Regions from separate parts of the Exiguobacterium sp. s127 genome, predicted to be linked through region 2. Evidence: riboswitches for the same ligand, from Rfam matches in the RefSeq annotation. Region 2 holds a riboswitch; each other region holds the start of a gene.

Region 1 (6,171 bases), on a different contig from region 2:
CAATCTTGTTGTCTCGACGGGCAGTGATCCGGTCGAAGTGCCGGATGTAACGGACGAAACAGAGAAAAAAGCGACCTCGATCTTGAAGGATGCTGGGTTCTCAAAAGTAGATGTCGAAAAAGAAGAGTCGGAAGACATCAAACAAGGCAATGTCATCCGGCAATCGATTTCAGCCGGAACAGAAGTGATTGCAAAGGAACAGACGATTACAATCACGGTATCCGAAGGTTCGTCAGCGTTTGAATTGAAGGATTTGACGAACATGTCGAGTGCTGAAGCAAAAGCGTACTTGGACGCGACAGGTCTCGACGGTACATTCGAACAAGAATTTTCGAGTGAAGTCGAACTGGACCAAGTCATTCGTCAATTTCCGCAAGCGGGTGTCAAAGTCGAGCCGAACGATTCCGTGACGGTCTTTATTTCAAAAGGGGAGGAAGAACAAACCGTGACGGCGACCTTCCCGGAAAAAGTAGCCTACGATGCTGTAGGTGAAGGGGATGAAGATCCGCCGCGGCAAGTCATTCGAATCGAGACGGATGATGCTAAAGGGAAACGTACGGTGATTGAAGAGTCGATTGACAGTGATGAAACATTTGATGTTCCGGTGACGATTGATCCGGGCGAAGAAGGAAAAATCACAATTTATAAAGATGATGTAGTGTATCGCTCGAAAACGATTACCTATAAACAAGCGAAAGCAGAACAATGAGTGTGCTACGAACCGCAAATTGAAGGAGGGCATGGGATGGCAGAAAATCGTATCGAAGAAAATCGGGACGGGACGATCATTCGTCTACAAGGTGGGTTTTATGATGTCATGACGACGCAGGGCGAGGTGCGATCGCGCGCTCGGGGAAACTTCCGAAAACGTGGTATCAGTCCTGTTGTAGGAGATGAGGTCGTATTGCATATCGAAAGCGAAACTGGATACATTTTAGAAGTGAAGGAACGGCAAAATTTCCTGGTTCGTCCACCGGTCGCAAACATCGATCAAGCGTTGCTTGTCGTCTCAGCAGCAGAACCGGACTTTTCAGCCCATTTGCTCGATCGATTTTTAGTCTTAATCGAAGCAAAAGAGATTCAACCTATCATTATCTTGACGAAGATGGATTTGTTGCAAGGAACAGCGGAAGCAGAAGTCCGGACGGCGATTGCCGGTTACCGACAAATCGGTTATCAGGTGATTGAGACGTCGAGTGAGACGCTAGAAGGGGTAGAGGAAGTCCGCCCGCTACTCAAGGAAAAAACAAGTGTGCTCGCGGGACAGTCGGGAGTCGGAAAAAGTTCATTGTTGAATGCGCTCGATGCGACGCTCGATCTCGAGACGAGCCACATCTCGAAATCGCTCGGACGCGGACGACATACGACGCGTCATGTGACGTTAATTCCGCTTGCAGAGGGCTTGATTGCTGATACGCCAGGGTTTTCGAACCTCGATTTTCCACACGAGATGGAAATCGAAGAATTACGTTGGTGTTTTCCAGAATTCGTCGCACGGCAAGATACGTGCAAATACCGTGGTTGCCTGCATTTAAACGAACCAGGCTGTGCTGTCAAAAAATCAGTTGAGGGAGAAGAAATCATGTCCTCACGCTATACGAATTATGGTATGTTTGTAGAGGAAATCAAGAATCGAGCGCGGAGGTATTGAAATGATTAAAATCGCACCATCTATTTTATCAGCAGATTTCGCCAACCTAGAACGAGACGTTAAAGCTGTCGAGGCGGCAGGAGCAGATTACATCCATTTCGACGTCATGGACGGCCAGTTCGTCCCGAACATTTCATTTGGTCTACCCGTCCTCAGTAGTCTTCGTCAAAAGACGGACATGGTCCTTGACGTTCATTTAATGATCGATCGACCAGAAAACTTCGTCGAAGCGTTTGTAGCGGCAGGAGCGGATATCGTCACCTTCCATGTCGAAGCGACGAATCATGTCCATCGTGTCTTGCAACAAATTAAAGGGGCTGGAGCAAAGGCCGGCGTCGTGCTGAATCCACACACGTCACTGTCGACGATTGAACATGTCCTAGAAGAAGTCGACATGGTCTTGTTGATGACGGTCAATCCAGGATTTGGCGGACAAGCTTTCTTGCCGAGCGTCATGACGAAGCTGAAGCAATTGGCGATGATCAAAGCAGAGCGCGGTTTGACGTTCGAAATTGAAATCGATGGTGGTGTCAACGCGGAAACGGCAAAACTGTGTATCGACAATGGGGCAAACGTCCTTGTCGCAGGTTCTGCAATCTACAATGCACCAGACTATGCGGAAGCCATCACTAGTATTCGAAACGCGGCTCACGTATAATAGAGCCAAGACAATTAAATTTTGACCGCAAGGGGTGTCGCGTCAAGCGGCTGAGAGAAGTGAGTAGACTTTAACCCTTCGAACCTGTTCCGTTCAGACGGACGTAGGGATGTGGCGCACGCAGGCAGTACGGCGTCCGTCGTACTGCCTTTTTGTTGTCATCATTATTTTATTTTTAGGAGGAACACAGTATGAAACGATTACAAATGTTAATGGAGATTGCGATTTTCGCGAGTCTCGGTGTTGTATTTGATTTATTGATTCCGTTCAAAATGCCACAAGGCGGATCCATCAGCTTAGCGATGTTACCGATTTTCGTCATGGCCTTTCGTCACGGCGTCGTTGGTGGTGTCATCACGGGTGCGCTCGTCGGAACGATTCAATTGATGTTCGCTCCGCAAGTCTTGACGGTCGTCCAACCGCTGCTTGACTATACGCTTGCATATGGTGTCGTCGGTTTGAGTGGAGTGTTTGCAGGCCAAGTCAAAAAAGCAGCAACAGAAGGTCAAAAAAAGCGTCTCATGACGATTGTTTTGTTTGCGACCTTGTTAGGTGCCGGTCTACGTTACATCTGTCATGTCATCAGTGGAATCGTCTTTTTTGCAGAGTATGCCAAAGGACCGGTCGTTCCTTACTCGTTCATTTATAACGCGACGTATATGGCTCCGTCGTACGTTTTATGTGGGGTCGTTGCAGGTATTTTGCTTACGACAGCACCACGTCTTTTACGTTACTCCGCTCGCGGTATTTAAAGATGAGAGTTTTAATCGTTGCGGCAGGACCGGTAGAAGACGTCCCGACGCTCGCACCATTCGTGAAAGACAAGACGATGATTATCGGTGTTGACGGCGGGATTGCGACATTAGTGGAGCAAGGACTTGATTTTGATGTGGCAATCGGTGACTTTGATTCGCTCGGATACGTTCCGGATGGTGGATTGCTTCATCCGGCAGAAAAAGATGAAACGGACTTAGAACTAGCGTTACGTTACGCTACCGAACAGGCTGCAGGTGCTGAACTACTCATCTTTGGTGCGACGGGTGGTCGGCTCGACATGACGCTACAGAACGTCTATTTGTTAAAACAATTTCCGATGGCACGACTCGTGACGAAACGTGAGGATGTCCGGTACTGGAAAACCGGTCAGTACGAACTCGCGTCTGAAGGGTATCATTACCTGTCATTCATTCCCCTTGTCCCGTCGAACTTGACGTTACGCGGCGTCAAATACCCCTTGACGGAGCATCCTGTTCCGGTCGGTGGTTCGCTGACGGTCAGCAATGAGTGGGTTGGTGTTGCGCAAGTGACGGTCGTCGAAGGGGAAGTCCTCGTCCTGCGCACGCATGAAAAATAAAAACGCGATAGACGCGATTCCATCATATCTCGCTGATGCGACCGGGACATGCGTTCTTCAAGTACACGTCATGACGTCATGAACAAAAAGATAGGTATGGCAAACGCCGATGACTCCGTATGTAAAACGGAAGCATCGGCGTTTTGATTTATTAGTCAGTCGACTGTTTAAGTTCAACGGATTCCGGCACCCGGTGTATCCAGGGCCAGATAACAAGTCATCGTTGTTCGTTTTGAAGTGTCGAACTGGCTGCTTGTTGTTCGCTTTTTGCAGCGATATGTTTTCCTTTGACGAAAAGATGGTAACTTACCCATGTCAGTAGGAAGAAAGGGACGCCGAGATATAAGGCGACGCGTTGATCGGCTTGAAAACCTAAACTGATTAAGACGAGCAGATTGAGTGAGAATGAGAGGATGGGTAAGACTGGGAAGAACGGTGTTTTGAACTTCAGTTCGTCAAGCGTGTGTCCTGCCTTGATGAATTGGCGTCGGAAAGCGATTTGCGAAGCGGAAATCGAGATCCAACCGACTTGTGCTCCGAGACCGGCGATGGATAATAGCCAGATGAAGACGGTATCTTCTGCGAAGAATGCCGTCAATAAGGATAACATCGCGAACAGCATCGTGAACGTTAAGGCGCGCATCGGCACACCCCGCTGATTGACGATGGCGAGTTTCTTTGAAATCATGCCTTCTTGCGACATCGACCAGAGCATGCGTGTCGCAGCATACAGTCCAGAGTTTCCGACGGATAAGAGTGCCGTCAAAACGACGATGTTCATCAAATCTGCAGCATATGGGATACCGATTGCGTCAAATACCATGATGAAGGGACTGCTGATGCCGCTCGCCGATTCATACGGAATTAAAGCCCCGATAATTGTAATCGAGAGGACGAAGAAAATAAACGTCCGCCAAACCGTATTACGAATCGCTTTCGGAATCGATTTTTCTGGATCACTCGATTCCCCGGCAGCGACACCAATCAATTCTGTTCCTTGGAAAGCGAAGTTGACGGCAATCATCGTCGTCAAGACGCCGAGAGCCCCGTTCGGAAACCAGCCGTTCGCCGTGAAGTTCGCGAACAACGTAGCTGGTCGTTCAGCCGCCATATCAATCCATCCGAACCATGCGGCTCCCCCGAGTCCGATGAAGAACAGGATGGCGAGTACTTTAAGACTTGAAAACCAAAATTCTGCTTCTCCGAATGCTTTCGCAGAGATCGCGTTCAATCCGAATAAGATGACGGTAAATAAGGCGCACCAGATGACGACGGGAACCTGTGGAAACCAGCGATCCATCAGACTACCGGCAGCTGTGATTTCAAGAGCGACGGTTACGGCCCAGCCGAGCCAATAAATCCAACCGACGGCAAAACCGATGCCTGGACCGATAAAACGTGTCGTATACGTTTGGAATGAACCGGACACAGGCATGTGGACAGCCATCTCTCCTAGACAGAGCATCGTTAAGTACATGATTGTTCCGCCGACGATGTAACTGAGGACCGCCCCGAGTGGTCCTGCTTGCGAAATCGTCAACCCTGAACCGAGAAATAACCCCGTCCCGATAATACCACCAAGCGAAATCATGAATAGATGTCGGCTTGTCATGGCTCTTTTTAACTGCATGATGAATTCCCCCTTGAGCAATAAAGTAACTGCCAACTTATTGTAAGCGTTTTCAAATGCTGCGACAATTACTTTAGGAGAAAAATAAAAAAGACGACAAAAAAACCGGAAGGGAAGATTCCCGTCCGGTTTTTGCGCCTTATACGCGTTCGACTTTACCTGATTTAAGAGCTCGAGCTGAAACCCAAACCTTTTTAGGTTTACCGTCAACGAGGATACGTACTTTTTGTACGTTGACTCCCCAAGTGCGTTTCGTTTTGTTCAATGCGTGTGAACGGTTGTTTCCCGACTTCGGCGATTTTCCAGTAACGTAGCATTTACGTGCCATGCGTTCCGCCTCCTTTTATGTTGTTTTGCGTTCGTCCTAATAGACACTTTGCTATCTTAGCATGGTGTCAGGACGGTTGCAACATAAAAAAAGTAGCTGACAAGAAAAAAACTTGACAGAGAACCTCAAAATTTAAAATAATGGATGAGGATGATGGTAAAAGTTCATTTGACCGCTACTATTTTTCACTTATTCATTGTATAGTCAGTACGGCGACTTTTCAATAGTAGGTCCTTATAGTAGAATTACGAGAAGAACACAATTAGTTAAAGGGGGCTACTCAGGTGGCGATCGAGATGAAAACGACCTATGGAAAGATTGATGTAGATAATGATGTCGTCGCGCAACTGGCGGGCGGAGCAGCAATGGAATGTTTTGGTGTCGTTGGTATGGCATCACAATCACAAATCAAAGATGGGCTAGCTGAATTATTGAAACGTGAGAATTTTGCACGTGGCGTCATCGTTCGACAATCTTCAGAACAAGTTCACATCGATATGCATATCATTGTGAGTTACGGTACGAAAATTTCTGAAGTCGCGAACAATGT
Region 2 (6,171 bases):
GACACATTCAATTCCTCCTTAGTGACTCTCTGTTCCTATTTTCCCAACTCACGACCAAGATAATCCTAGCGCAGCAAAAAAACCTTGGAGGCGATTACACGCGCCTCCAAGGTTTTTAGTAGAAAAGAAATGTTTACCGTCGTGCGACAGGTGGTGCTTCACCAGCAGCTGGACGCGCTTCTTCTTCATCGTCCCAACATTCGGTATTTTCGATACCTAATGCTTTAGCAGAGAAGACAGGATCAAGACCTTGCTTACGTTGGTTTTGGTAGTCATTGATGACTTTGATTGCGACTCCACCTAAGAGCGAGATGGCTGTTAAGTTGATTAATGTCATACCGGCCATGAAGAGGTCGGCGAAACTCCAAACCATTCCGAGGCTGAGGAGCGATCCGATGAAGACGAATGCCATCGTAGCAATTCGGAAGCCAAAGACAGTTGATTTACTTTTCTTGATGAATTCAATGTTCGTTTCACCGTAGTAGTAGCTACCGACAATTGAACTGAAAGCGAACAAGAAGACACTGATTGCGATAAAGGCTGGTGCGACGGCACCGAGTTGCTCAGAAAGCGCATTTTGTAACATGGCGATACCTTCACCATTACCGGCAGCGTAGCTGTCACTGAGTAAGATAATTGTCGCTGTTGCTGTACAGACGATCAACGTATCAAGGAAAACACCAAGTGTTTGTAAGAATCCTTGTTTTGCTGGGTGAGAAACTTCAGCGGCAGCAGCAGCGTTCGGAGCAGAACCCATACCGGCTTCGTTCGAGAAGAGACCACGTTTAACACCGAGCGAGATTGCAGCACCGACAGATCCACCAACAGCCTGGTCGATACCGAATGCACTCTTAAAGATCATTGCGAAAACCCCTGGAAGTTCAGTGATGTTCGTGATGACAACAAAGATGGCAGCAATCAAGTAGAGTGACGCCATGATTGGTACAACGATTGCTGAAACTTTCGCGACACGGTGGACACCACCGAAGATGACGAGACCTGTAAGAACGACTAAGATCCCACCGACGATCATTTTGTCGATTCCAAAGGCGTTGTCAAAAGCAGCGGCAATCGTGTTCGATTGAACCGAGTTAAAAATAAGACCAAATGTGACGGCGATTAAGATTGCAAAAATGATTCCGAGGACGCGGTTGTTCAATCCTTTTGCGATGTAGTAAGCAGGACCACCGCGGTAAGCGTTATTGCCTGTATCACGTACTTTATACACTTGAGCAAGCGTACTTTCAATAAGGGCTGTTGCTCCACCAAGGAGGGCGACCATCCACATCCAGAAGACCGCTCCGGGTCCACCAAGTGTAACAGCGATCGTAACACCGGCCAAATTCCCTGTACCGATTCGAGTCGCGGCACCGATGAAGAATGATTGAAGGGATGTAATACTCTGACCTTCATCATCTGTTGTCTTTTCATTTTTATCGAGTGTGACACGGAACATCTCTTTCAAGTAACGGAATTGGATGAACTTCGTTTTAATGGTGAAGTAGATGCCGACTCCGATTAAAGCGGCGATTAAGATATAAGACCATAAGATGTTGTTGGCGAAATCGACGCCCGATTGTACAGCTTGTTGAAATGCATCCATGTGATAGTTCCTCCCAAAGTGTTTTTGCTAAAAACTGATAATAGCTATAAGTTGAATTATACGAATTTTCAGACAACTTGCAAGCTTTTTTTCGAAACTTTCTTTTAAAATATTTAAAATATATTTTTTCGGGTTCAGAAAAACAGATCGTCATCAAAGCATTTTTAATTTAAAAAACCACCGCACTTAATGAAGCAGCGGTGGTGAAATGATGCGTTTTTTGATTAGTGATCGACTGCCAACAATTTTTCATAGAAGTCATCAATTTGACTAACGAGCTGTTCTCGTTCTGAGAATAATGTCGTGAGGACTTCATAATCATGTGTCGCCGCGAGTGATGTATCGAGTAAAGCCACCTCATCCTCTAGCTGTTGAATCTGCTGTTCGAGTTCGCCTGCATTTAAAGCCGGATGTTTCCCGGCTACCGGCGTCCGGGTAGCGCGGGGCGTGGGTGCCGCTGATTCGACGATTGACCGGGCATGTCGTTTTTCGGCAGCATATTGGTAAGAACCGTGAAAGATTTCTGTCGTGTCATCTAGCCAATAGGTTTTCGAGAAGAGTCGGTTCAAGAAATAACGGTCGTGCGATACGGCAATCAGCGTTCCGTCAAAGTGCTCGAGTGCTTCTTCAAGCGCATCTTTTCCCCGCCGCTTAACGCAGTAATCGGTAAGAAGACACGTGGACCGAAAAAGAGGAAACGGGCCAACAGGGAGCGAGCTGTTCCTTCGTCCGCCGAAACGTGTGAGCGGAAGTAATCGATCAGTCGCTCTTCACCCGGCATATCGACGTGTTGCGATAAAAATCCGACCTGATTTGACGGACCACGCGTGACACGTCCGTTCGTCGGCTGGAGTTGTCCAAGTAAGACACGTAATAACGTCGTTTTCCCACTTCCGTTCGCACCGACGATTCCAATCCGGTCACGTGCCGCGGCTTCGAAATCGAGCGACGCGAACAACTTCCGGCCGGCGACGGAAAGCGTGACATCCTCAAGACGGTAAACGATTTGACTGAGTTGCCCTTGCGACGAAAAGCGGATGTCAGGCACCGCTTTTTCCAGGAGCGGCCGTTTGAGTCGCTCAATCCGTTCGAGTGCCCGTTCCATGGCTTTTGCTTTTCGGAACAGTTTTTCGCTTGGCGGAGAGGCTTCATTTGCCCACTGGCGCAAGCGCCGAATCGCATCCTTCATCTGTTTGATTTTCTTTTGTTGTTCCGTGTAGGCGTGGAATTGTTCGAGGAGCAGGCGTTCTTTCGCGACCGTGTACGCCGAATAATTTCCTGGGTAGATTGTCAGTTCACCATCTTCAAGTTCAGCGATCAAGTTGACACTTGCGTCAAGAAACACGCGATCATGCGAGACGATGATGACAGCGCCCGGATAACTGTTTAAAAATTGTTCGAGCCATTCGATTGCTGCGAGATCGAGGTGATTCGTCGGTTCGTCGAGAATCAACAAGTCTGGTTCCACCAGCAGCATCCGGCCGAGGCAGATTTTCGTTTGTTCGCCACCACTTAATTGAGAAAAGGGACGTGTCAGCAAGGCATCGAGGTGGAGTCCGTTAATCATGCGCTGGATTTTCGAGTCGAGCAGGTAACCGTCCTGTTGTTCGAATTGTTCGGTCACACGCGTATACTCATTTAGCACATCGTCCAGGTGGTCAGCACTTGCCATTTGTTGTTCAAGCTGATGCATCGTCGTCCGTAAGGCGACGATTTGGGCAAATGCGGTCCAGAGAACATCAAGGCCCGTCAATTCTTCTGCGAACTGTGGAATTTGAGCCAAATAACCGATGGAAAGTCCTTTTTTGAGATAAAGGGTTCCGCTGTCCGCTGTTTCGAGTTGCGCGATTAAACGCAGTAACGTGGTTTTTCCGGTTCCGTTTCGACCGATCAATCCGATGCGGTCAGCTTGTTTAAGATAGAGCGAGACATCGGTTAAGACGGATGCTCCCCCAAATTGTTTTGTCAGGTGTTGGATGTCGCAAATCATGATCAGTAACTTCCTTTCATGCGCATCAAAAAACGGAGAACGCAAATAGCGCTCTCCGTTTACCGTAAAAGGTGCGCTTTGCTTTATTTTTCAGATGGATGTTCCTAAGAAAAGGGCAGACTCGTCCTTTAGAACGCCATTTCATGAAAAATCGCGCGCAACAGATAAAGTTGTTCCATCAACCATTGCTTACACGCAGCAAAACCCATCTTTTACACCACCTTTTCGTTTCGATAAAGTTAGTTTACCATGTTTTGAACTGAAAATGAAATCGTTTTCAGTTACTTGAACAGTCCGGAAATCGAGTTGAAGAACTTACTTAAGCCGTCAAACAGTTTTGCAAAAAATCCTTTCGTTTCTTCGGAGGTCGCGAACGCGTGGATATCTTGCCCGGCACCCTTTAATCCGGTCTCGATTTGTCCCCAGTTCAAGTCAGCTTTCTCCATTTGACTGAACAATGACGTCAACCGCTCCATTTGGGCGTCCGACAACTGGATGTTGTTATTTTGAATGACTTGGATGATGACATTCTCGATATCGACTTTGGTTTCCGGCTTTTGTTTGGCGATCTCTGCTTTGATTTCATTCATCAGTTCGGCGACTTTGTCCGTCCCGACCGTTTTTCCGACATCGGAAGTGACCGATAACTCTTGTTGGGCTAAATCTTTTCGTTCATCCGTCAATTTAATGCCGGTCTCAGCCGACGTTTGATCGTATGCTTTCATGATCCCCGTCAAAGCAGAGGTCCCGGTGACTTTATAAGGGGAAGTGATTGTGATGTCGGCGTCCGTTACGCCTGCAGTGACGAGCGCGTTCAAGTACATGTCTTTTGTTACCCAGGTAATGTTTTCGGTCGCGACAGATAAACCGTCGCCTTTTTCAGCGAGTTCGATTTTTGCGGAAGAGTACATATTGCCGCCGAGTTGCGATTGGGGAACGTTTTTCCCTAAATATTTTTCTTCATCCGCTGCCGTGGCGATGACGGGCGTAATGCCTTCCGGCGCATTCAATCGGGCGAGTACCCAGGCTTTATCCTTTGCCCCGAGCGATTCACCAAGCGTGATGATTGTTTTATCGACGACTTGCTCTGCTGAAGCAGCAGTCGGTAGAAGTAAACTTGTCGCTAAAAGCGTCGTGGTCATGATTTTTGTTGCTTTATTCATAGTATAAATCCTCCGAGTATAGTAGGTAGTATCAGGTGCTAATTTCATTGTAAGTGACGTCTTCCAGAACGGAATCGGTCTTGAGGCGGAATGAACCGCCCACCTCGTGTCCCTAATCCTATACTACATTTCATTTAAAATCCTGATCATGTGACTGAAAAAATGATATAGTGAAGAGGAATTAAATAATGACCACTAGGGGAGTCGGTAGGCCGACTGAGACGACGAAGACGTTTGGACCCTTTGAACCTGATTAAGTTTGGACTTACGGAGGGAAGTGGCGTGAATATCTCTCTTGTTGTCTCTTCACGTCATGCCCTGTTCGTAGGGTGTGGCGTTTTTTGATTCAACAAAAGGGGGAATTAGGTTGAAATTCAGTCAAGAAATTCGGCAAGCCGCAAAAACATATTGGGACAGCAGTTTTTCCCATCCATTCGTCACAGGCATTGGTGACGGGACGTTACCGCTCGAAAAATTTCGACATTATGTCATGCAGGATGCGTATTACTTAAAACATTTCGCAAAAATTCAAGCCCGGGCCGCCTCAAAGGCAACGGATTTTGCGACGATCGCGGAACTCGCGGAACATGCGACATCGACCTATGCGGCTGAGCTATCACTCCATCAATCGTTTTTTGAACCGCTCGCTATTACGGAAGCGGATTTAGCAGCGTTCGAACCGGCACCGACTGCGTATGCCTATGTCTCACATATGCATCATGCGAGCGAGGGGACACTCGGGGAAACGATTGCAGCGATTTTACCGTGTTACTGGCTTTATTATGAAGTCGGACAACAACTGTTGACGAAGTCACCGGCGTCACCGATTTATCAACAGTGGATTGCAACATACAGCTCGGAATGGTTCGAACGGGTCGTCTTTGAACAGGTCGACCGGCTGGATGCTTTGGCGGCGCAAGCGACTGAAGCAGAACGGGAACGGATGAAACACCATTTCGTCAGAAGCTGTTATTACGAATTGATGTTTTGGGAAATGGGCTGGACGGAAGAAACGTTTGAACGTCTCTTTACACAAGTTACGCGTCAACCAAAAGTAACGAAACGATAAGTACAGCTTTAGCCGCTGTTGATCAGCGCGATCAGACGGCAGACTGCACAAAACCTGAGCAATTTTCAGCTTTCGTAAAGAAAGTCATGGCAATCGCTCAGGTTTTTTTGTTGGTGGATTACAGGCATGATGAAAATTCTGGTAAGGAAATCAGCTGTACCGTTCAATCAAATCGTTTAATTGTTGTTTGACGGCGTTTCGGTCCATCAAATCGTGGTTCGATAAGGATAGCTTCGTCATCGTCTCATCCGCACCCGCCATCTCACTGAAGAGCGAACCTAAGTCGTGGGCACGACGGTCGATTTGCAAGACGATGTCGATGCCGGTACGGTCTTGGAGCATGATG
Region 3 (6,171 bases), on a different contig from region 2:
CATCGGAGTTGATTACCGCGGCTACGGCAAATCGGATGCTCCAGCCAGCGGATATGATTATGCAACGATGGCATCTGACATCGATCAAGTCATCACGCAGCTCGAACTGAAAGACGCAGCGTTACTCGGCTTTTCAATGGGGGGCGGGATTGCGTTACGCTATCTCCTTAACCACGGATCGAGCAAAATCTCGAAATTGATTCTTGCGGGTGCTGCAGCTCCGGTCTTCACGCAACGGGAAGGGTACCCGTACGGGATGACAAAAGACGAAGTCGATGACTTGATTGCCGATACGAGAAAAGACCGTCCGGCGATGCTTGAAGGATTCGGAAAAATCTTCTTTGAACAAGACCATTCAGAACCGCTGACACAATGGTTCCACAACTTAAGTGTCGCAGCCTCTTCTCACGGCACGATTTTATCGGCAATCGCCTTGCGCGACGAAGACTTACGGGATGAATTGCAGCAGATTGACGTCGAGACGTTAATCATTCACGGTAAAAAAGACAAAGTCTGTCCGTTTGAATTTGCGGAAGAGATGCAAAAAGGAATCCCGAACTCACGGATCGAACCATTTGAAGAGAGCGGGCACGGGACAGTACTCGATGAACGCGAAAAATTCAACGATACGTTACTTGCTTTCTTAAAATAATCAAAGACACGAAAAACAGCCATCGCAAGTATGCGATGGCTGTTAAAGCTGTAGCTAAACGGTTATGAAGCCTGAAAATGCTATATCGAGATGCGCTTTCCTGTCTCACCTCGTATTCAAAGCGGCAATCGTTCGCAGTTCTAAGCGATTCAAGACAGATTACGCTCTAAACCGTCTGCATATTTGGATTTATCTCACGGTATTCCCTAAAAAGCGTCACGTTTCGTTGACTCCTACGGGAAAAAGTGCGTTTTTAACGCACTTTCAGAGGCAGGCAAGACCCTGCTCGTTGTCCGTTAGGATCAAGGAGCAACGGCTTGCGCCTCGCCCGAGGAAAGTAACGAAAAAAGACGCTTGATTTCCTGATAGCACGTTGTCTACAGTCTGAAACAGCCATCGCAAGTATGTGATGGCTGTTTTTGTGTCTAGATTGAGGAATGAATACCTCTCTGTTTTAGGAGGTTCCACATGCAGACACCTTAGTGCACGTTCCGCCTTGAACCGAACACCCAGTTCATTCGAAATTCGAGTTCTTATGTCGTATAACTTTTGATGAACCGGCGATCGATCCATTGTTTCAAACGCCAGCTCAAATGATTCGTCTGATAGTGTCGTCCGTAAAGCAAGGTCCCTTGCTGATGTCCCATCGAAAGAATCGTCAAGTAACGCGCTTGCGGCCGGAACGTCCGCAAACGTTCCTGATTGATGAAACGAAGGAGATTCTCAAGCAAGACCGGTGCTTGCCGGACGGCGGTTACACCGTTCTTCGGTGTGTTCGGATATGCGGCGAGCGTCGCACAGTCGCCGACGGCAAACAGAGAAGGGTCCTCTAGCGACTGGAACGTCTCGTGGACGAGTAAAAACCCGCGGTCATCACAATAGAGGCCGGATGCCTTAAACAAATCCAGCGCTGACGCGCCACCTAAAAACAGGACGGCATCTGCTTTAAATGATTGGCCCGACTGGAGCCGGACGGTTTGCTCATCAAGAGAGACGAACCGGTCGACGATGCGTGTCACGCCCAGCGTATCCAACCGGTCAAGGATGCTCGCTTCTGCCGGGTGTCCTGCGAGGAGCGGTTCATCATGGACGAGCGTGACCGGACAACCGTCCGATTGGAATGAGGCGGCCATCTCGATTGCAGCAGCACCGCTCCCGACGATGACGGGCGACGATGCCTCTTTAAACTGACGGAGCGCCTGATCGATTTGATAATTCGGCTTGATCGTGACGCGTGACGTCGCATCTGAGACATTCCAGTCATTCGAACCGATGTTACACGATACAACATCATAGGGAATGATTTGACCCGATTGACAGAAAACTTGTTTCGTTTGCGGATCGATTCGCGTGACACGGTCCTCCATCAATGTCTTTCCGTGACGCGCACAGAGTGCTTTGACATCGACCCGGGTCTCCTCGAGTCGATACGTGCCGTCCGCAAGACCGGAGAACATTCCTGAATAATACTGATAACGGGACGGGTTGATGACGATCCATTCAACATCCGGATGCGTTCCTTCCTTGATACATTCTAAATGGGCATGACCTGCCCCGACTAATACGATTCGTTTCAAACCTTCACCTACTTCTTTAAATTAACTGCTTCCGAAACTATGATTCCCTGAATCCGTCCGCGTTAATCTAATGAATGTCATAGGACAATCCGAAGCAAGCTCGCCACGAGACAAACGAGACAAAAAAACACTTGGTCGTGACGCGTCACGACAGGACGGACATAATACGTCCGCTCGGCTTGAAACCGACGCGCTTCCATCGCAATCGCGATTTGTTCCGAACGGATGATACTGTTCGTAAAAAGCGGTAAACTGATGGCGAAAAACGTCTGCCATGGCCAAATCGAGTGCTGTTGGCGGACACGCCGTGCTTGACGGATTGTTCTTATTTCCTGCTGAAAGATCGGAATAAAACGAATCCCTGCTAAAAAGCCGTATGCGAGACGGTCCGGAAGGCGGCACTGATGAATCAGGCTCATGACGAACCGGGTTTGGTCGGTCGTCGCGATGAACGTCAAACTGAGGAAGACGAAGGCGAGCATCCGCAGTGCAATCAACCAGGCATGACCGATACTTTCTTCCGTGACGCGAAACCAACCGAATGACCAAACTTCCGTACTGCCTTTTCCGAAGGCTGCCATCATCCAAAATGTCAGCAAGAACAAGACGAGGTAGGGGGAGACCCGTTTGGCGAGCGTCAACAGTGACCAACCGGAGCAGCCCAATCCGACCGCAGCGAGTAAAAGTAAGGCTATCGTTTCGCGTAACGTCGGTGCCGCAATCAAGAGCACCATCACGTACAGGAGGGCACCGAGCTTGAGTGCCGGATTAATACGTGCGAGCGGGGAGTCGTTTTCCTGCACGACGTTTCACCTCCTCGAGTTGCTGATACAAATACGATAACGGACGAGAGAGTTGGTTATGCTCGAGTAACGTCTCGTCTTTAAACAAAGTGTCCGGTGTGCCGTCGAACTGAAGTCGCCCGTCACCAAGGACGAGGACCCGGTCGGCATACTGGTGGACCAGCTCCATGTCATGCGTCACCATGATCAGCGTCGTCCCGTTTAATCGCGCCTGCTCGAACATCTCGATGAGTTGACTTGTCGTCTCGGCATCTTGACCGAACGTCGGTTCATCGAGCAACAGGACGTCTTTTGGTTCTAACAACATCGTTGCGACGCTGAGCCGTCGCTTTTGACCCATGCTCAGAGCGAGGGGCGACTGACGGGCGACATGGGTTAACCGGTAGGATTGCAACGCCGTTTCAATCCGCTCCGGCGTCGGTGCATCCATGCTGATGACGAGCTCGCCTTCGACCGTCTGCTTGAGAAATTGGAGCTCTGGCTGTTGAAAGACGAATCCGACGTGTCGGTAATAGCTCCGACTTTTCCATGTCCGCAGTTCTTTTTCGAACAAGCGGACCGTACCGCCTTGCGCCGGAATCAATTTCGCCAGTGTTTCGAGCAACGTGCTTTTCCCGGCACCGTTCGATCCGACGACCATGATCCATTCTCCGGCGTGTGTTGCAAGCGACAGGTCGTCGACAATCACTTGCTTACGGCGTCCTAACGCGGTGCGCGTCAGCGCGAACGTATTGTCGTACCGAACCGGAGGACGGTTGTTATTCACTTTTCGTAACCGCCCCGCCTGGGAAGAAGCGGGTGGCACGGTTTCCAGTTGATACGGGTAGAGGAGCGGCGTCGCAATGCCGCGTCGTTCAAGTTCATCGCGATGCTGACCGAAGACATCAAGCGGCGGACCATCGCGTAAAATCGTTCCGCCGTGATCGAAGACGAGCACCCGGTCACTGAACGTCACACAGCGGTCAAGCTGATGTTCAATCAGAACGAGCGTCAACGTCCGGTCGTGATGGAGTTCCTCAATCAGCTGCATCAAAACCCGATGTCCTGCCGGATCGAGTTGCGCCGTCGGTTCGTCAAGCAATAGAATATCCGGCTTAAGCGCTAGGACGCAGGCGAGGGCGAGTCGTTGTTTCATCCCTCCTGACAGTTGCATAATCGGTGTCGTCAGCGGCACATCAAGGCCGACACGTGCCAGTGCGGCGTCAATCCGGTCATCCATCTGACTGCCGTCGACTGAGCGATTTTCAAGACTAAAGGCAACTTCCGCTCCGACGGTCTGCATGCAGAACTGGTCGTCCGGATTTTGAAAAAGGATTCCGACCGTCCCGTTCGTTTTGCAGTGGCCGCTGACATCGGCTTCAATCGCGTCAGGTAATAAGCCGGCGAGAACATGTAAAAACGTCGTTTTCCCACTGCCGCTCGGTCCGACGAGCAACGTCGTTTCCCCTTCGTGTAGCGTCACCGTCACGTGGTGCAGGACGTTGTCATGTTGCCCCGGATAGCGGACAGACAAGTCGTTACAATGAATCATGCCGCATCCGGTTTCTGCCGCTTACGCCCGATCGCATAACCGTTCAACGTCCCTGTCTTGACGAGCGCATCGACGATGACTTTCGCAAGTAATCCACCGAGCAATGCACCGCTGACGAGTTGAAGGGAAAACGTCAACAGAAGTGTCGTCGTCGTATAGTAGGCGAAACCATTGACGACAAGACTATAGACCATACTGCCGATTGCGGCGAACATTCCGGATAGAACTAACGTCATTGTGTTGAACTTCCGGTATCCGAAGAGGGCAAAAGCGATTTCGGCACCGATTCCTTGAGCGAAACCAATCAATAAGGCCGATAATCCGAAGTGACTCCCCGTGAATAATTCGACAGCCGCGGCGACGACTTCTGCAATCAGTGCTGCCCCGGGCTTTTGAATGATGTAGGCGACAAGCGGACTCGCGATGACCCAAATCCCGAACATCCAGTTCGATCCGACCGGTCCGAAGATCGCGGAAATCGGTAACCACAATGTCGACCACCCTAAGTAGAGTACCCCGCAAGCAACCGACAACATCATCATGACGATGATTTCTTTCATTTTCCAACTGTTCATGTTCCTATCTCCCTTTGGCACAACCACCAGACAAACAAAAAGACCGCCCTCTATGAAAGAGAGCGGTCGCTGAATCTGCAAACATGCAGAAAAATTGAACGAATTACCGCTCCACTTTCCTACGCTAGTATGAACTAGATCAGGTTCAAAGGGTCCGAAGTGAATCGTCTCAGCCAATGGGCTCCCCTAGTGGATGTGCATATAGTGTGTACGCTATTTACTGTACCGACTCTACCGACAGTTGTCAATACAGATAAAAACCCTCCGCGAGGGGAGGGTAAGAAAAATTATTCTTTTTCTTCCGTTTGTTCTTCAATAGAAACTTCTTCTGTCGCTTCAGCTGATTCTTCAGCATCTGCTTCTTCGAGATCCGCTTCAAGTGTCGATTCGACGACGGCAACGACTTGAATGTCACCTTCCGTAACGATACGGTATTCTTTTTCTTCCGGTAAATCCGAAACCGATAGAGAATCACCGAGGTTAAGATTTGTCACATCGACTTCGACGCGTTCCGGTAATTTATCTGGTGTAGCTGCAACTGTTACTTTAAAGAGTGTTTGTGAAAGATATCCACCAAGTTTTGCACCAGCCGCTTCGCCGACGAGGACGATATCTGTTTCGACTTCTGTTTCTTCATCCATTTTAACAGCGATGAATTCAACGTGCTTGATTGTTGGTGTGAAGATATCCATATCGAGTTTGTTGATCAGTGTGTTGACTTTTTTACCACCGATTTGAAGTGCAACAAGTGCATTCTCACCATGTTCACGAACGACTTTGATCAATGCTTTTTCGTCAAAGGCAATCGGTGTACTTTCCACTTTGTAACCATACACGACACCAAGAGCTTTTCCTTCATGACGTAATTGCTTTCTAAGTGAGCGTGGGCGTACTTCGCGTTCTTCTACTTTTAATGTTACTGACATGTTCATTTCCCCCTTGAATTTGGTATAGCCCTCAAAAGGTAATGAAGAAAGGAGTGGAACGAATCGTTCCGGATCAAGACAGTGCATCGAATGCTATTTCAAATTGA
Region 4 (6,171 bases), on a different contig from region 2:
CCGTCACCTTGACGACTTCAAGCGTGTTCGGATAGACATATAGATCAGCGACGTTTTTCAGTGCGATCGGGCCTTTTTTAATCAACGTGTAGTCTGCCGCATTGACTTGATTCCGTCCGCCTGTTTTGAATGGTGCACCGGCAGATAAGAGTGGCAAATCTTTATATTTCGCGAGTTCCGCATTGTCTTTTAACTGTTTTTCGACGTACCATTTTTGAGCGTTCGTGACGAACTGGACGGAATCATCATCCTGGACGAGTGCAAAGAAACTTTGGATATCGTCGTTGATCGTTCCGACTTCCTGACGGATATAGTCGAGTGTTCCTTGATGCGACTTCTCGATCAGCTTGACCGCACCGGCATCAGCGACCGTCTCTTTCGTGACGTCAGCGAGTTTCGCAGATGACGTATCGATCGTCCACTTGCCGTCGACTTGTTTTAATTGCAGATCGATGACACCGACATTTTTCCCTTGCGTGTTCGCCATGACGACCGGTTTTCCGTTAATCAGCCCTTTTTCGGCATCGACGTTCGGTAACTTATTGAATGCCGAGTCAGCTGCCGGGAATTTTCCGTGCTGGTGACCGGTCATCAAGACATCGATGTCAGCCAGCTTCGATAACGCATACCCGACGTTCTCATCGCCGTCTTTTTGGTCGATCGTATCCCCGATTCCGGAGTGGGCCAACGCAACGACGACGTCTGCACCAGCGTCTTTTAGTTTTTTCGCCGTCGCTTTAGCGACCGGGATGATGGCTTCCGCCGTCACTTTACCGGTCAAGTTCCCCGCGTCCCACGCCATGATTTGTGGTGTGACGACACCGAAGACGCCGACTTTGATTGTTTTCGGTTGATTGTTTTGATCCATCACTTGCCGTTCAATGATTTGATAGTCTTTTCCGTCTTCATTGTATTCCGCGACGATTGGTTGTTTCGTCACGGCGTCGAGGACGTTTGAGTTGACGAACTTGATTGAACCGCTTGAAGCACTCATCGCTGACTTCAGGAAGTCGAGTCCGAAGTTGAACTCATGGTTACCGAGCGTGACGGCGTCGTAACCGAGGTATTCCATTAATTCATACATCGGGTGTTTGCCTTTGTTGCCTTGATCGTACTGATTTTTGACATAATCCCCGAACGGCGTGCCTTGGAGTGTGTCCCCGTTATCGAACAGGAAGCTGTTCGTTTCGCCGACGACGTTTTGTTGCTGTTTGATGACTGTCGCTGCTTTGACGAGACCGATCGACTCATCTTGCGCGTCTTTGAAGTAATCATAATTCATCGAGTTTGTATGTAAATCTGTTGTTTCTAGAAAACGTAGTTTGACGACACTGTCATCTGCTGCGAGTGTTTTGACTTGGATGACGGGTGCTAACATCGGTGCGATCAACGTGGTAGCGATAATAATTTTTGTAGCCTGTTTCATCTGGTTTCCCCCTAAGATATAAATGACTGCTCAATTAATTTAACACGCTTTGATTGTAGCTTATAACCTCTTTGAATAGGTCGGACATCCGTCTTATTTAACCTTCTTAACTAATTCCACAAATTGGCTTTACATTAACCTTGAACCTTTACAAATTTACTTGTAAAAAAGAAAACCGCTCCCCGAACTTACGGGAAACGGTTTTCACCCTTCATCTATCACCATGATGCTGTCGTTTGATTGCGTAACCGATGAAACCGGCAATCAGTGCCAGTACCGTCGCATAGAGAATCGTCGTCACCGTCGCCGTCTCTTGACTGAACCGGACGAGAGCCTCGTCTTGCCATAAGAGTGCAAACGATGTCCCCGTCAGCGAACAGATGAACCAGCTAATCAAACTGGTCGCAACAGCGAAAACGACGGGATCGTATATTTTCTTAAAGGCCCGGATGCTGACAAGGAGATAGACGACGAACGGGACAACCAGGAACAGCCAAAACGGGAACGGCTTATCCTGTTCGACTTGATCAGCGGCCGCCGTTTGCCCGGCCGACCGAGCGTCCACCGCAAGGACGACATTTCGTGCCGTTCCGTAATCGACTGCGTCAAGCGTCAAACGCGTATTCGATAAATCGGGACGTTCGCCCCCGATGACAGTCAACAATTGATTCGTGACGCGCTCGGCGTCGATTCGGTTGACGACGTCCTCCATCGATCGTTTCAACCGCGTCACGTCGGTTTCCCCGTTCAAAAACGTCACCGGGACATTTAATCTTGCACCAAGGACATTTGCCTTGTAGGTCACTTGACTGCCGTGCATCAAATCATACCAGCCGTCACTGCCTGCGTTTAAACTCGAAACAGTCAACCACGTCCGGGTCGAGGCGTCCCCCTCATATTTCGCTTCATCCGTCACCGTAAAGAACAGTTGTGCACTACTTGCGACCATCAGGATAATGATCGCAGCACGGGAGGCGGCTGACATACCGGACAGTTGTCGTGGATAAAACGCGAGATAAAATAGACCTGTCAAAAAGAGTAAAATGAAGATTCCGTTCCAGACGGTCGCTTGATCAATTGTCAGCACATCAATCCCGAGTGCTGTGTTGAACGTAAATGCAAACAAGACGAAACTCGCCGCTAAAAAGCTGACTGTTCGAATCGTCCAGGTCACACGCGTTGCGCCGATCCGTAAAACTAAGAATAAGATTAGGAATAGACCGATTCCGAAAATCGATAAGAAGGGACTCCCATATTCGGCGCGGAAGGACAGGGGTTCCAAGACTTGATTGAGATCGATTCCGAAAACCGATAAGATGTTCCCCGTATCATTTGCGCCAATCAGTTGATTCGTCAATCCCTCTTTGACGGCTTCCGGCAACGTGACAGCCATTCCGCTGATGAAAAACAGGAGGAACACGAGGGTCAATTCCAGTGTCGTCCACGAGACGTCCGCGTCCTGCATCAGTTCGACGAACGCCTGGTAATCGGCAGATTTCTCGATTTGTTGGACGAGAACGGTCATGACACCGAACAGGACGAGAAAACCAATACAAGCGAGTCCTATACCAAACAAGATATTGCGTAACATATGCGAGCGTTCCTTTCGCTGTTGCCTCCGCTCCATAAAAGCGCCTCCCCTTGATTAGATTGTTTGTATAGTTATTCCTGTTCCGGGTGATTTGAAAACGAATCTTCTGCATTAAATACAAAAAGTAGCCCGTTCATGACGAACGGGTTACTTCCCAGACGCCAAACTCCGATTGGCAGGAACGCTTAGTTTACGATTTTTTTCACGTCCGACTGCCCCACCTGAGCTAAACCAAAATGTTCCCGAAGCGTAGTCCCTTGATAGGCTTTTCTAAACAATCCTCTTTTTTGCAGTTCAGGAACGATCAGGTCTACAAAATCCTCTAAGCTTGACGGGAGTGACGGCGGCATCAGATTAAATCCGTCTGCGATACCCATTTCAAACCACAGCTCCATCTGATCGACGATTTCTTCCGGTGTACCTATCAGTGTCAGGTGTCCCCCACCAGCTGCCAGATAACCTAACAGTTCTCTTAATGTAGGCTTTGTATCATCGATGATTTCAAGAATCGTTTTATAGCGTCCGACCGGTCCTGAAAACGCATCGACAGGCGGTAAGGACGGCACCGCTTTGTCAAGATCCCAATCAGAACAGTCCTGTTGCAAAAAGAAACTCAGTTGCTTCAAGGCATTCGCGACCGGTAATTTCTCATCCAGTTCGGCTTTCTTCGCCAGCGCCTCTTCCCGGGTTCGACCGACGTATGTAACCAATCCTGGAAAGATTTTAATCTGCCGCTCCGGTGACTCACTTTCTTTGATTTGTGTCTGTAGACTTTCCCGGAATGCTTTCGCTTGCTTTACATTCCACGACACCGAATAGACGGCATCCGCGTGCTTTGATGCAAGTGCAATCCCTTGGGCAGATGCACCCGCCTGCATTGCCACCGGCTTCCCTTGAGGACTACGCGGTGTAGACGAAGGACCTTTTACGTTGAAGTAGGTCCCGCTATGATGGAATGGTTGAATCTTTTCAGGATCAATTAACCGGTTGTCCGTCCGGCTCGAAAGGAAATCAGCTCGATCCCAGGATAAAAATAATTTTTCCATTACAGACGCAAATTCATCCGCCTTTTGATACCGTTCGTACCTTGCAGGGAGCCTATCCATACTATGGTTTAACGCTTCCCAGTCCGTCATCGACGTCACCAGGTTCCAGCCGACACGCCCGTTCGTCACGTGATCAAGGCTTAACAGTTGTCTCGCCGCTGTATACGGATTTGAAAACGTACTCGATATCGTTGAAACTAACCCGATATGGCGGGTTACTTGAGAAATAGCGGTTAAATTGATTACAGGATCGAGCCAAAAGGCCGGTAGTTCAGTTGCGTTTGCAGCAGGAAAAGATTGATTGTCAGCAAAAAATACAGCATCCAGGCAGCCCGCTTCCGCTAGTTGAGCCAATCGCTGATAATAACCGCTCTCCCCGATTTCTTCAATCGCAGAATCCGGCATTAACCATGCCGCTTGATGATGGCCACAGCCGTACAATAAAACACCGATGTTTAACTGCTTCGTTTTCGTCATCTTTAGGTCCCTGACTCCTTTCTCCTGAGCGCTGACATCAGTTCATCGTCAATCCGCCATCTACGGTTAGATTTTGACCGGTAATGCCAGAGGCTGCTTCTGACGCTAAAAAGGCGACCAATTGCGCAACCTCTTCCGGCGTCGTCACTCTTTTTAACGGAGTTGATTGGGCAATCAATTCGAATACTTCAGCGGTCGTCACAGCACTGGCATCCGTCACTTTTAACAAGCCGCCGGAGACGACATTCACGTTTATGCCGTACTGTCCTAGCTCTGATGCAAGATTACGCGTAAAGCCGATCAACCCTGCTTTTGCCGTCGTATATTCGTGATAGGGAACTACCGGGTTTTGATACAGATTCGTGCCGATGCTGATGATGGTGCCGTTATTTCGTTCAATGAATTGCGGCAGAACACTTTGCACGACGTGGAACGCTGCTTTCAACGTGCCATCCAACTGTTTTTGATAATCTTCCCATTCCAAATCGATGAATGATTTTTGAGCGCGCGGATCGAACTTAAAATCGACTAATGCATTATTGATTACGACATCGATTTGTCCGTAATGAGCTGTCGCTGACTGCATCAATGTCTCGACGTCTTCTCGCTTCGTGACATCCGCATACAGGGCAATGGCATGTTCTGCACCGAGCTCATTTACGAGTTCCTCTGCCGCATCCTTGCTCTTATAATAATTAATCACAACTTTAAACCCATTGTTCACCAATACTCTTGCAATCGTCGCGCCAAGTCCCCGACTGCTTCCCGTCACTACTACCGTTCTGTTCACTGTCTTCCACTCCTTCATCGTCTTTTGCAACTTAAATAGCGAAGTCGTAAACAAAAAAAGCGCAACTCTCCAAAAGGAAAGTTGCGCACGTCTAAATAATCACATAGCAAAAAACCGACAGACTGGTCTTCGCTTGTTTATTAGAGTCTACACTTCCCTACGCTAGTACGAACTAGTTCAGGTTCAAAGGGTTTGAGTATCTACTCATCTCAGTTTAGTAACACCCCTAGTGATTCTATTCAAGTTACTTTCACTTTAGCGGTCTTAGAAATATCTGTCAATAATGACAGGACAGTTTTGTCGGTGTCTCTTTTGATTACGAACGAAAGCCTTGCCTCCGTCGACCGGAAGCAAGGCTCTTTTGATTGCCATGATTTATTTCTCTGTTATACGCCTTCGTAGGCAAGTTCCATGATGTTCCGAAGTTCCGTCACGAGCGGCATTTTCGGATTCGCTGTCGTACATTGATCCTCGAATGCATCGACGGCCATCTTATCGAGTTTTGCTTCAAAGTCGGCTTTTTTGATGCCTTGGGCTTTGAACGACATTTTGATGTTCAACTGTTGTCCGAGTTCTGTGATCGCTTGGATTAATGATTCGACACCTTGTTCCGTCGTCGCTGCCGGTAGTCCGAGATAACGGGCGATTTCTGCGTACCGTTCATCAGCGATGAATGATTCATATTTCGGGAACGAAGCAAGTTTCGTCGGTTTCGCTGCATTGTAGCGGATGACGTGTGGCATCAGAATTGCATTCGTCCGACCGTGTGGCGTGTGGAACTCCCCACCGATTTTGTGTGCGATCGAATGGTTAATCCCGAGGAAGGCATTGGCAAACGCCA

Evidence for each region. Region 2 has a riboswitch for thiamine pyrophosphate ahead of tenA (thiaminase II). Riboswitches for the same ligand answer to the same signal wherever they lie in the genome.
Region 1: another riboswitch for thiamine pyrophosphate. It lies ahead of thiT (energy-coupled thiamine transporter ThiT); the one in region 2 lies ahead of tenA (thiaminase II).
Region 3: another riboswitch for thiamine pyrophosphate. It lies ahead of KNP98_RS13860 (ECF transporter S component); the one in region 2 lies ahead of tenA (thiaminase II).
Region 4: another riboswitch for thiamine pyrophosphate. It lies ahead of KNP98_RS08755 (3-oxoacyl-ACP reductase); the one in region 2 lies ahead of tenA (thiaminase II).

The regions. Positions count from the first base shown of each region.
Region 1 is NZ_JACSMO010000003.1:80,614-86,784, forward strand. Features, by position in the region: gene pknB (Stk1 family PASTA domain-containing Ser/Thr kinase) at 1-709, shown strand, start outside; gene rsgA (ribosome small subunit-dependent GTPase A) at 746-1,651, shown strand; gene rpe (ribulose-phosphate 3-epimerase) at 1,653-2,309, shown strand; TPP riboswitch at 2,330-2,436, shown strand; gene thiT (energy-coupled thiamine transporter ThiT) at 2,501-3,061, shown strand; gene KNP98_RS05360 (thiamine diphosphokinase) at 3,064-3,663, shown strand; gene KNP98_RS05365 (amino acid permease) at 3,881-5,293, opposite strand; gene rpmB (50S ribosomal protein L28) at 5,433-5,621, opposite strand; gene KNP98_RS05375 (Asp23/Gls24 family envelope stress response protein) at 5,906-6,171, shown strand, end outside.
Region 2 is NZ_JACSMO010000002.1:255,633-261,803, forward strand. Features, by position in the region: gene KNP98_RS04360 (diacylglycerol/lipid kinase family protein) at 1-5, opposite strand, end outside; gene KNP98_RS04365 (alanine/glycine:cation symporter family protein) at 134-1,603, opposite strand; gene KNP98_RS16015 (hypothetical protein) at 1,828-2,172, opposite strand; gene KNP98_RS04370 (ABC-F family ATP-binding cassette domain-containing protein) at 2,199-3,593, opposite strand; gene KNP98_RS04375 (DUF1002 domain-containing protein) at 3,875-4,756, opposite strand; TPP riboswitch at 4,944-5,049, shown strand; gene tenA (thiaminase II) at 5,124-5,825, shown strand; gene KNP98_RS04385 (sporulation protein) at 5,976-6,171, opposite strand, start outside.
Region 3 is NZ_JACSMO010000012.1:62,582-68,752, reverse strand. Features, by position in the region: gene KNP98_RS13880 (alpha/beta fold hydrolase) at 1-652, shown strand, start outside; gene KNP98_RS13875 (NAD(P)/FAD-dependent oxidoreductase) at 1,186-2,229, opposite strand; gene KNP98_RS13870 (energy-coupling factor transporter transmembrane component T family protein) at 2,307-3,032, opposite strand; gene KNP98_RS13865 (ABC transporter ATP-binding protein) at 2,998-4,563, opposite strand; gene KNP98_RS13860 (ECF transporter S component) at 4,560-5,138, opposite strand; TPP riboswitch at 5,238-5,336, opposite strand; gene KNP98_RS13855 (50S ribosomal protein L25/general stress protein Ctc) at 5,426-6,064, opposite strand.
Region 4 is NZ_JACSMO010000005.1:162,580-168,750, reverse strand. Features, by position in the region: gene KNP98_RS08770 (bifunctional 2',3'-cyclic-nucleotide 2'-phosphodiesterase/3'-nucleotidase) at 1-1,426, opposite strand, end outside; gene KNP98_RS08765 (hypothetical protein) at 1,638-3,053, opposite strand; gene KNP98_RS08760 (LLM class flavin-dependent oxidoreductase) at 3,203-4,540, opposite strand; gene KNP98_RS08755 (3-oxoacyl-ACP reductase) at 4,578-5,348, opposite strand; TPP riboswitch at 5,468-5,568, opposite strand; gene adhE (bifunctional acetaldehyde-CoA/alcohol dehydrogenase) at 5,717-6,171, opposite strand, start outside.